One region of the Buttiauxella sp. AC038 genome, then DNA from elsewhere that is predicted to be linked to it. Evidence: predicted binding sites of a transcription regulator. Region 1 holds the regulator's gene; the other holds the start of a gene.

Evidence for each region. The regulator PhoB, encoded in region 1, activates phosphate uptake and scavenging genes when phosphate is short. The targets are predictions, from matches to a motif close to CTGTCATAAAACTGNCNNAT.
Region 2: glpT (glycerol-3-phosphate transporter) is a predicted target of PhoB. The motif match lies at 1,756-1,775, and genes of this name have one in related genera.

The regions. Positions count from the first base shown of each region.
Region 1 is NZ_CEEDCQ010000001.1:3,981,282-3,985,712, reverse strand. It holds gene sbcC (exonuclease subunit SbcC) at 1-602, opposite strand, end outside; gene sbcD (exonuclease subunit SbcD) at 599-1,816, opposite strand; gene phoB (phosphate response regulator transcription factor PhoB) at 2,028-2,717, shown strand; gene phoR (phosphate regulon sensor histidine kinase PhoR) at 2,740-4,047, shown strand.
Region 2 is NZ_CEEDCQ010000001.1:3,594,363-3,598,793, reverse strand. It holds gene glpB (glycerol-3-phosphate dehydrogenase subunit GlpB) at 1-13, opposite strand, end outside; gene glpA (anaerobic glycerol-3-phosphate dehydrogenase subunit A) at 10-1,629, opposite strand; gene glpT (glycerol-3-phosphate transporter) at 1,869-3,224, shown strand; gene yfaE (class I ribonucleotide reductase maintenance protein YfaE) at 3,262-3,516, opposite strand; gene nrdB (class Ia ribonucleoside-diphosphate reductase subunit beta) at 3,520-4,431, opposite strand, start outside.

The sequences.
Region 1 (4,431 bases):
TCAAGTTGGCTGCGCACATTTTTATGATTTTCGAACACTGCCGCAGAAACGGTGCCGTAAATTTCAGTGCCGGTCAGTTCTTCGAGCAGCGAGGCACGGTCATTGGCATCGGCATTTAAAAAGGCAGCGAACTGCCCTTGGGATAGCATCATCGAACGGGTAAAGCGGTCGTAATCCAGCCCGGTCAATTTGGCGGTGATCTCGAGCTTATCTTTGACCTTATCGGCGACTATTTTGCCGCTGGCTACTTCTGCCAGCTCCACACGCGGGGCTTGTAGATTGCCGTTTACCGCGTTGCGTGCCCGGTTCTGGCTCCAGAATGCGCGGTAGGCAACACCTTTTACTTCAAACTCCACTTCCGCCAGACATTCGGCTGTATCGCGAGTCATCAGATCATTTTGCGACTGTGAGACGGTATTGAGGCGCGGCGTCTTGTGATAAAGCGCGAGGCAGATAGCATCGAGCAGCGTGGTTTTCCCCGCACCAGTTGGCCCGGTTATAGCAAACAATCCGTTGCTGGCAAAAGGCTCGCTGGTGAAATCAATTTTCCATTCCCCTTTCAGGGAGTTGAGGTTTTTTAACCGTAGGCTAAGGATTTTCATGCCTGTTCCTCCGTGTCATGCAGACTGGCAACGGTTTGAGCAAACAGGGTGCGCAAGCGCTGCGCACGCTCCTCGGTGGTCTCTTCCTGAACCAGGCGGCGTTCAAAAACTTCCTCAACGGTGAGTTCACTCAGGGTTTCTTTATGCTGCTGGGCGATAACGCGTTCGCGCTGCTCACGGCTACGGCGCAGCAACACCACTTCTACTGGCAGCGTTTCGGTGATTTGCTGGATATGGCGTTGCATATCATGCAGGTATTCATCGGTGGCGATTTCGATATCCAGCCACACTTTGGGTTCTGCCGGGGCATCGCGCCACTGTTCTAGTTGCTGTTCAATTTCAGACAGCGAGCCTTTGATAACCGCTAACGGCTGGCTAACTGGAACAGTCAGTGGGGTGACCTCATGAAGTTTACCCTCGGCAAACTCAACCAGATAAACGCTCTTGGTCTTGCCGGTTTCGTCAAAACTTAGCGGAATAGGTGAACCGCTGTAACGGATATGTTCGGTGCCGCCAATTAATTGCGCACGATGAATATGGCCAAGCGCTATGTAATCGGCATTCGGGAAATGCTGCGCCGGGAAGGCATCAAGCGTGCCAATATAGATGTCACGCACTGCATCGCTTTTTGTCACGCCGACGGTCGTTAAATGCCCGGTGGCGATAATCGGCAGCTTCGCGTCAGCGCGCAAATCGCAGGCTGCGCGATAACACTGCTGATAATGTTCGCTAATGGCTTCCATTAAAGAACGCTGTTTTTCATGGCCGGACAGCCCCGCCTGGCTGCTTTGAATATCGCGTGGGCGCAAAAACGGGATTGGGCACAGAATCGCACCCGCCTGGCCGCTTTTGGTATTGAGCCGGATAGCTTGCTGGCTTGCATCATGGCGGGCACTGGCAATCACATATGTATTCAGGCAGGCCATAAGCTCGCGGGATTCGTTGAGCGTCGCCACTGAATCATGGTTTCCTGCCAGCACCACGAGCGAGCATCCCGTCGCCTGGAGTTGCACCACAAAGCGGTTATACAGTTCTCGCGCATAGCTTGGCGGTGAGCCGGTATCAAAAATATCACCCGCAACGATTATGGCATCCACATCATTTTCAACGGCAGCTTTGAGCAGCCATTCAAGAAACGCCTGGTGCTCAGGACCGCGACTTTTGGTATAAAAATTTTGACCAAGATGCCAGTCTGATGTGTGAATTATGCGCATGACCTGTCCGGTGGCTTAAAAATGAAGTCCCGATTATATACACGTCGCCCTTGAAGATGCAGGGGCAAGGCGAAAACGGCATATGTCTCTGTGTCATAAATGAAATTGATGGGTTGCTGAACAGTCATTTTTTTCATAAATCTGTCATAAATCTGACGCATAATGGCACCGCATTGAAACAACAATAATTATTCCCTGGACAAGACAAATCATGGCGAAACGCATTCTGGTCGTAGAAGATGAAGCTCCAATCCGCGAGATGGTCAGTTTTGTGCTTGAGCAAAACGGTTTTCAGCCAGTTGAAGCGGAAGATTATGACAGTGCAGTGAACTTGCTTATCGAACCTTTCCCCGATCTGATTCTGCTGGACTGGATGCTGCCAGGCGGCTCCGGTATTCAGTTTATTAAGCACCTGAAACGTGAAGCTATGACGCGTGATATACCGGTGATGATGCTGACTGCGCGTGGGGAAGAGGAAGACCGTGTGCGAGGTCTCGAAGTCGGGGCCGATGACTATATTACTAAGCCGTTTTCTCCGAAAGAGTTGGTGGCGCGTATTAAAGCTGTGATGCGCCGTATCTCTCCGATGGCGGTAGAAGAAGTGATCGATATGCAGGGGCTGATTCTAGACCCGTCGTCGCATCGCGTGATGACCGGGGAAAACCCATTGGATATGGGGCCAACAGAATTTAAGCTACTGCACTTCTTTATGACACACCCGGAGCGGGTGTATAGCCGTGAACAATTGCTCAATCATGTATGGGGCACCAATGTTTATGTCGAAGACCGAACGGTTGACGTACATATTCGTCGGTTACGCAAAGCGCTCGAACATAGTGGACATGACAGAATGGTACAAACAGTACGCGGTACGGGTTATCGGTTCTCAACCCGCTTTTAATTCCTTATCAGGAGAGTGACGCGTGCTGGAACGGTTGTCATGGAAAAGGCTGGTACTGGAGCTGGTGCTCTGTTGTATACCGGCCGTCATTTTAGGCCTTATTTTTGGCCATTTACCTTGGTTTTTATTACTGGCAGTCACTGGGCTGCTGGTTTGGCATTTCTGGAATCTGCTACGTCTGTCGTGGTGGTTGTGGGTTGATCGTAGCATGACGCCTCCGCCGGGGCGGGGGAGTTGGGACCCGCTGTTGTACGGCCTGCATCAGATGCAACTGCGTAATAAAAAGCGCCGAAAAGAATTAGGCAATTTGATTAAGCGCTTTCGTAGCGGTGCAGAATCATTGCCCGATGCGGTCGTACTGACCACCGAAGAAGGGACGATTTTTTGGTGTAATGGACTTGCTCAACAATTATTGGGACTGCGCTGGCCGGATGATAACGGGCAGAACATCCTTAACTTGCTGCGTTACCCTGAATTTACCCGCTATTTGTCGCAGAAAGATTTTGCTCGCCCGCTGACACTGGTACTCAATAATGGCCGCCATCTGGAATTTCGCGTAATGCCTTATAGCGACGAACAGTGGCTGCTGGTGGCGCGTGATGTGACTCAGATGCACCAGCTTGAAGGGGCGCGTCGCAACTTCTTTGCCAACGTCAGCCATGAACTGCGTACACCGTTAACGGTGCTGCAAGGTTATCTGGAGATGATGCAGGATCAAACCCTTGAAGGCCCGCTGCGCGAGAAAGCGTTGGGCACGATGCGCGAACAAACCTCGCGTATGGAAGGGCTGGTTAAGCAGCTTCTCACGTTGTCAAAAATTGAAGCTGCACCCGCGATGGTGCTCAATGAAAAGATTGATGTGCCACTGATGTTGCGTGTGGTGGAGCGCGAAGCGCAAACTCTCAGCCAGCAAAGACAGACGTTACAGTTTGATATTGATCCGGCTTTAAAAGTGTTTGGTAATGAAGAACAATTGCGCAGTGCGATTTCAAACCTCGTTTATAACGCCGTAAACCATACACCAGATGGCACACATATTACCGTGAGCTGGAAACGGGCTGCGGGTGGGGCGTGCTTTAGCGTTGCGGACACGGGACCGGGCATTTCAGCCGAACACATTCCACGCCTGACCGAGCGTTTCTACCGCGTGGATAAAGCGCGTTCACGGCAAACCGGTGGCAGCGGGCTGGGGCTTGCGATAGTGAAACATGCCTTGAGCCATCATGATGCGCGTCTTCATATTGAAAGCCAGCCGGGTAAAGGAACGACCTTTTCCTTTGTACTGCCTGAGCGTCTTATCGTTAACGAAAAAGTGGTTCAGCCAGAGTAGCTTGCTCTGGCTGTGTCAAAAAAACTTTCCACAGGCCAGTCTTCTGGTCTGTGTTTTTTTTGCTCAGATGTAAATCAATAATCCTCGATTGGTTGTAATTTGACCGCACAAACGACCATGATATTTTCTGATGGATAAACTTATCCTCTAACTTTCTGGCTAATTTAAGGATATCAATCTGGTTTTTGGATCCCTTCTTGCCTTCAAACGCTATAAGCGTTTTAATTGCGCCCCTGTAATTGGTAGACCGACTGGATTTGAGTGGTAATTCAAACAACTATTCTTCTCCACCGATCCAGGAAAGGATTTTCCGCTGTCGTAACTACCAATTGCCGCTTTTATGCCGAGTTAACCCGTATAAAAATTTGAATATTTTCAAAACTT
Region 2 (4,431 bases), 390 kb from region 1:
TGTCGAATTTCATTGTGGCGTTCCTTTTTTTAGCCCGCACAACCCCTGGTACACCCAAGCGGTAAATTCGCTTTCTCGCAGCGCATCATCCCAGGCAATAGGGCGGATCCCTTTCCAGCGTTCATTGAGAAAAAGCGATAACTGGTCGAGCGATTGCGCAGGCGATGACGTGCCAAAACGTTGTAATAAACCGGCGGCGCGACAGGCGCATAACTCACCCTGGCAGGTACCCATTCCTACGCGGGTTCGACGGCGTAAATCGCCAAGATTGGCGACAGCCAGTTTATTGACCGCGTAGCGAACTTCACCGGCCGTTACCGCTTCACATTCGCAAACCAGGCTGTTGCTCAGGCGGTCGCCCGCCAGAAGTTGTTCAGCACGATCGCCGTGGCGCCAGACAGCAGAGCGGCGGATGGTTGGCGGTAGCGAAATGACTTTACTGAGTGTCTCTTCTTGCGAGCTTCCTGAACCAGGAAGTGGGACGGTTGCGGTGGTGCAGGGGCTGGAATGACCGAGTTTTTCGCACACCGCATTGGTGGCCCATTCAGCCATCAGGCGATAGGTCATGAGTTTGCCGCCAGTGATGGTGATAAAGCCGTCCATTCCGTCACGCTTTGCGTGATCCATCAATACGATCCCCCGGCTGGCGTTGCGCCCGCTCGGATCGTTATCGCTGGCAACCAGTGGGCGAACGCCAGCATAGGCACGCAAAATGCGGGTGGCTGCGAGTTTGGGCGCAAGTTTAGACCCTTCACGAATCAGGATATCGACCTCTTGCGGTGTGACGCGCATATTGTCGATTTGGTCGTACTCAACAGGTGTTGACGTGGTACCAATCAGCGAAATGGTATCGCCGGGCACCAGAATATCGGCATCAGCAGGTTTGCGGCAGCGGTTGATCACCATATTGTTGATGCGATGCCCGAGTATCAGCAACGAGCCTTTTGCAGGCAGCATACGAATACTTAAATCAGCATATTCAGCGATACGCTGCCCCCAGATCCCGGCAGCATTCACGACGATATTTGCATATAAATCGTGGCGTTGATGGCTCTGGTGGTTGTAGACCCTGACACCCGTTACGCGACTGCCCTGGCGAATCAACCCGGTAACCTCCTGCCCGGTAAGAATTTCTGCGCCATGTTCTCTGGCATCGAGCATATTGGCGGCGGTCAGGCGGAAGGGGTCGACAGTTCCATCCGGCACGCGAACCGCACCGATAAGCGCAGGATTGGCCGCAGGTTCTATCCGTAATGCTTCTTTAGGATCGAGCTGTTGAGCATTGATTCCGGCGTCCTGGCACGCCGCAATAAACATGCACTGCAAGGCTAAATCATCTTCAGGAAGGGTGATAAACAACCCGTCTGTGCGCTCAATACAGTGGCGAGCAATGCGTTTAAGGATGCGGTTTTCTTCAATACACTCGCGGGCTGATTCGCTATCTGTCATGGCGTATCGCGCACCGCTGTGGAGTAAGCCATGGTTTCGGCCTGTCGCACCGGTGGCGATATCATGCCTTTCCAGTAGTAGCGTGCGTAACCCGCGTCGCGCACAATCGCGGGCAATCCCGGCACCCGTTGCACCTCCACCAATAATAATGACATCCCTTTCTTTGCTATCCGCGTTCATGCGCTTCTCCTGGAAAGAACCTCTTGAACGCTATTCAGCCACAGAAAAGATTATTAATGTTTGATATCGAGCAAATTCGAGCATAAATCGAAAGTTAAGTGTGATGTTATGCACTATTTCGATAGTTTGTAATAAAAATGTAATAATTTGTGGGGTGTTTCACACTAACCAGACGGGATAATTCTTAACATGCGCTCGCAAAAGAACATTGCCTGATAAAACCTGCCACGGAGGCATTTATGCTGAGCATTTTCAAACCTACCGCCCATCAGCCACGGCTGAAAAGCGAGCACATAGATCCAACTTATAAACGCCTGCGCTGGCAAATCTTTTTGGGTATTTTCTTCGGTTACGCGGCCTACTATCTGGTGCGTAAAAACTTCACCCTGGCGATGCCCTACTTGATTGAGCAAGGTTTCTCGCGAGGGGATTTAGGATTCGCGCTTTCCGGTATTTCTATCGCCTACGGCTTTTCAAAATTCATCATGGGGTCGGTTTCTGACCGCTCTAATCCACGCGTTTTCTTACCCGCCGGTTTAATTCTGGCGTCGTTAGTCATGCTATTCATGGGATTTGTGCCATGGGCGACATCGAGCATCGCAGTAATGTTTGTGCTGCTGTTCTTATGTGGCTGGTTCCAGGGCATGGGCTGGCCGCCGTGTGGGCGCACCATGGTGCACTGGTGGTCTAAGAAAGAGCGTGGCGGAATTGTTTCTGTCTGGAACTGCGCACATAACGTGGGTGGGGGGTTGCCGCCGTTGCTGTTCTTACTCGGGATGGCGTGGTTTAACGACTGGCATGCGGCACTTTATATGCCAGCCTTTGCGGCGATTCTGGTGGCATTGATTGCCTTTGCATTAATGCGCGATACCCCGCAATCCTGCGGCTTGCCACCAATCGAAGAGTACAAAAATGATTACCCGGACGACTACAACGACAAAACGGAAGAGGAACTGACGGCTAAACAGATCTTCATGCAGTACGTCTTCCCTAACCGGCTACTGTGGTACATCGCCATTGCTAACGTTTTTGTCTACTTGCTGCGTTACGGCATTCTCGACTGGTCGCCAACGTATTTGAAAGAAGTGAAGCACTTCGCGCTGGATAAATCATCCTGGGCCTACTTCCTGTATGAGTATGCGGGGATCCCTGGCACGCTGCTGTGTGGCTGGATGTCGGACAAAGTGTTCAGAGGCAACCGCGGTGCTACTGGTGTGTTCTTTATGATTCTTGTGACGATTGCGACCATTGTGTACTGGCTGAACCCGCCGGGAAATCCGGGCGTGGATATGGCATGTATGATTGTGATTGGCTTCCTGATCTACGGACCGGTGATGCTGATTGGCCTGCACGCGCTGGAACTGGCACCGAAAAAAGCCGCGGGAACGGCAGCGGGCTTCACTGGTTTGTTCGGCTATCTTGGTGGGTCGGTCGCGGCGAGTGCGATTGTCGGTTACACCGTTGATTTCTTCGGTTGGGATGGCGGTTTTATGGTGATGATCGGCGGCAGTATTATGGCCGTGATTCTGCTGCTGGTGGTGATGGTGGGTGAAAACAAACATCACCAGGAAATGAAAGCGCGGGAAGGTCAGTAATCCCCAGAAAATAAAAAACCTCCTGCGGGAGGTTTTTTTACATCTCTATCTCAATATCACCCTGCGCCTGGCAGCAGCAGGGCAGTATTTCACCGGGCTGGATAAACGCCAGCGGTTCGGTAAGCCACTTCACTTCGCCTGCCGTCAGACGGATGCGGCAGGAGCCGCAATAACCTTCCCGGCACTGATATTCCACGGCGACCTGGTGGGATTCCAGTGTCGCCAGCAAAGAAGGGTGATTCTCTTCAGAAATGAGCTGTGCTCCGCTGATTCGTAGCGTAATTCGAGCCATAACTTACAGCTGGAAATCGCTTAAATCGTCGGTGTTAACGTTCGAATCAATCTGACCTACCAGATAAGAACTCACTTCTACTTCTTGCGGTGCGACCTGCACGTTGTCAGAAACCAACCATGCGTTGATCCATGGGATTGGGTTTGAACGCGTCTTGAATGGCAAATCCAGGCCGACTGCCTGCATACGGATGTTGGTAATGTAATCAACATACTGGCACAGAATATCTTTGTTCAGACCGATCATCGAGCCGTCGCGGAACAGGTAGCTTGCCCACTCTTTCTCTTGCTCGGCGGCCAGTACGAACAGGTCATAGCATTCCTGGCGGCATTCCTGGGCGATTTCTGCCATTTCAGGATCGTCTTCACCGGAGCGCATCAGGTTCAGCATATGCTGAGTCCCGGTCAGGTGCAGCGCTTCGTCACGGGCAATCAATTTGATGATTTTCGCGTTGCCTTCCATCAGTTCGCGCTCGGCGAATGCGAAGGAACAAGCGAAGCTGACGTAGAAGCGAATCGCTTCCAGCGCATTCACGCTCATCAGGCACAAATAGAGTTGGCGCTTGAGCGCACGCAGGTTCACGGTCACGGTTTTGCCGTTAACGTTGTGCGTACCTTCACCCAGCAGATGCCAGTAGCTGGTCATCTCAATCAGACGGTCGTAATAACCGGAGATATCTTTCGCGCGCTTTAAGATTTCCTGGTTAGTGACGATATCGTCAAACACAATCGCCGGATCGTTAACGATATTACGGATGATGTGGGTGTAAGAGCGTGAGTGGATAGTTTCGGAAAACGCCCACGTTTCAACCCAGGTTTCCAGCTCAGGAATGGAGATCAGCGGCAGCAGGGCCACGTTCGGGCTGCGGCCCTGAATGGAGTCCAGCAGAGTCTGGTATTTCAGGTTGCTGATGAA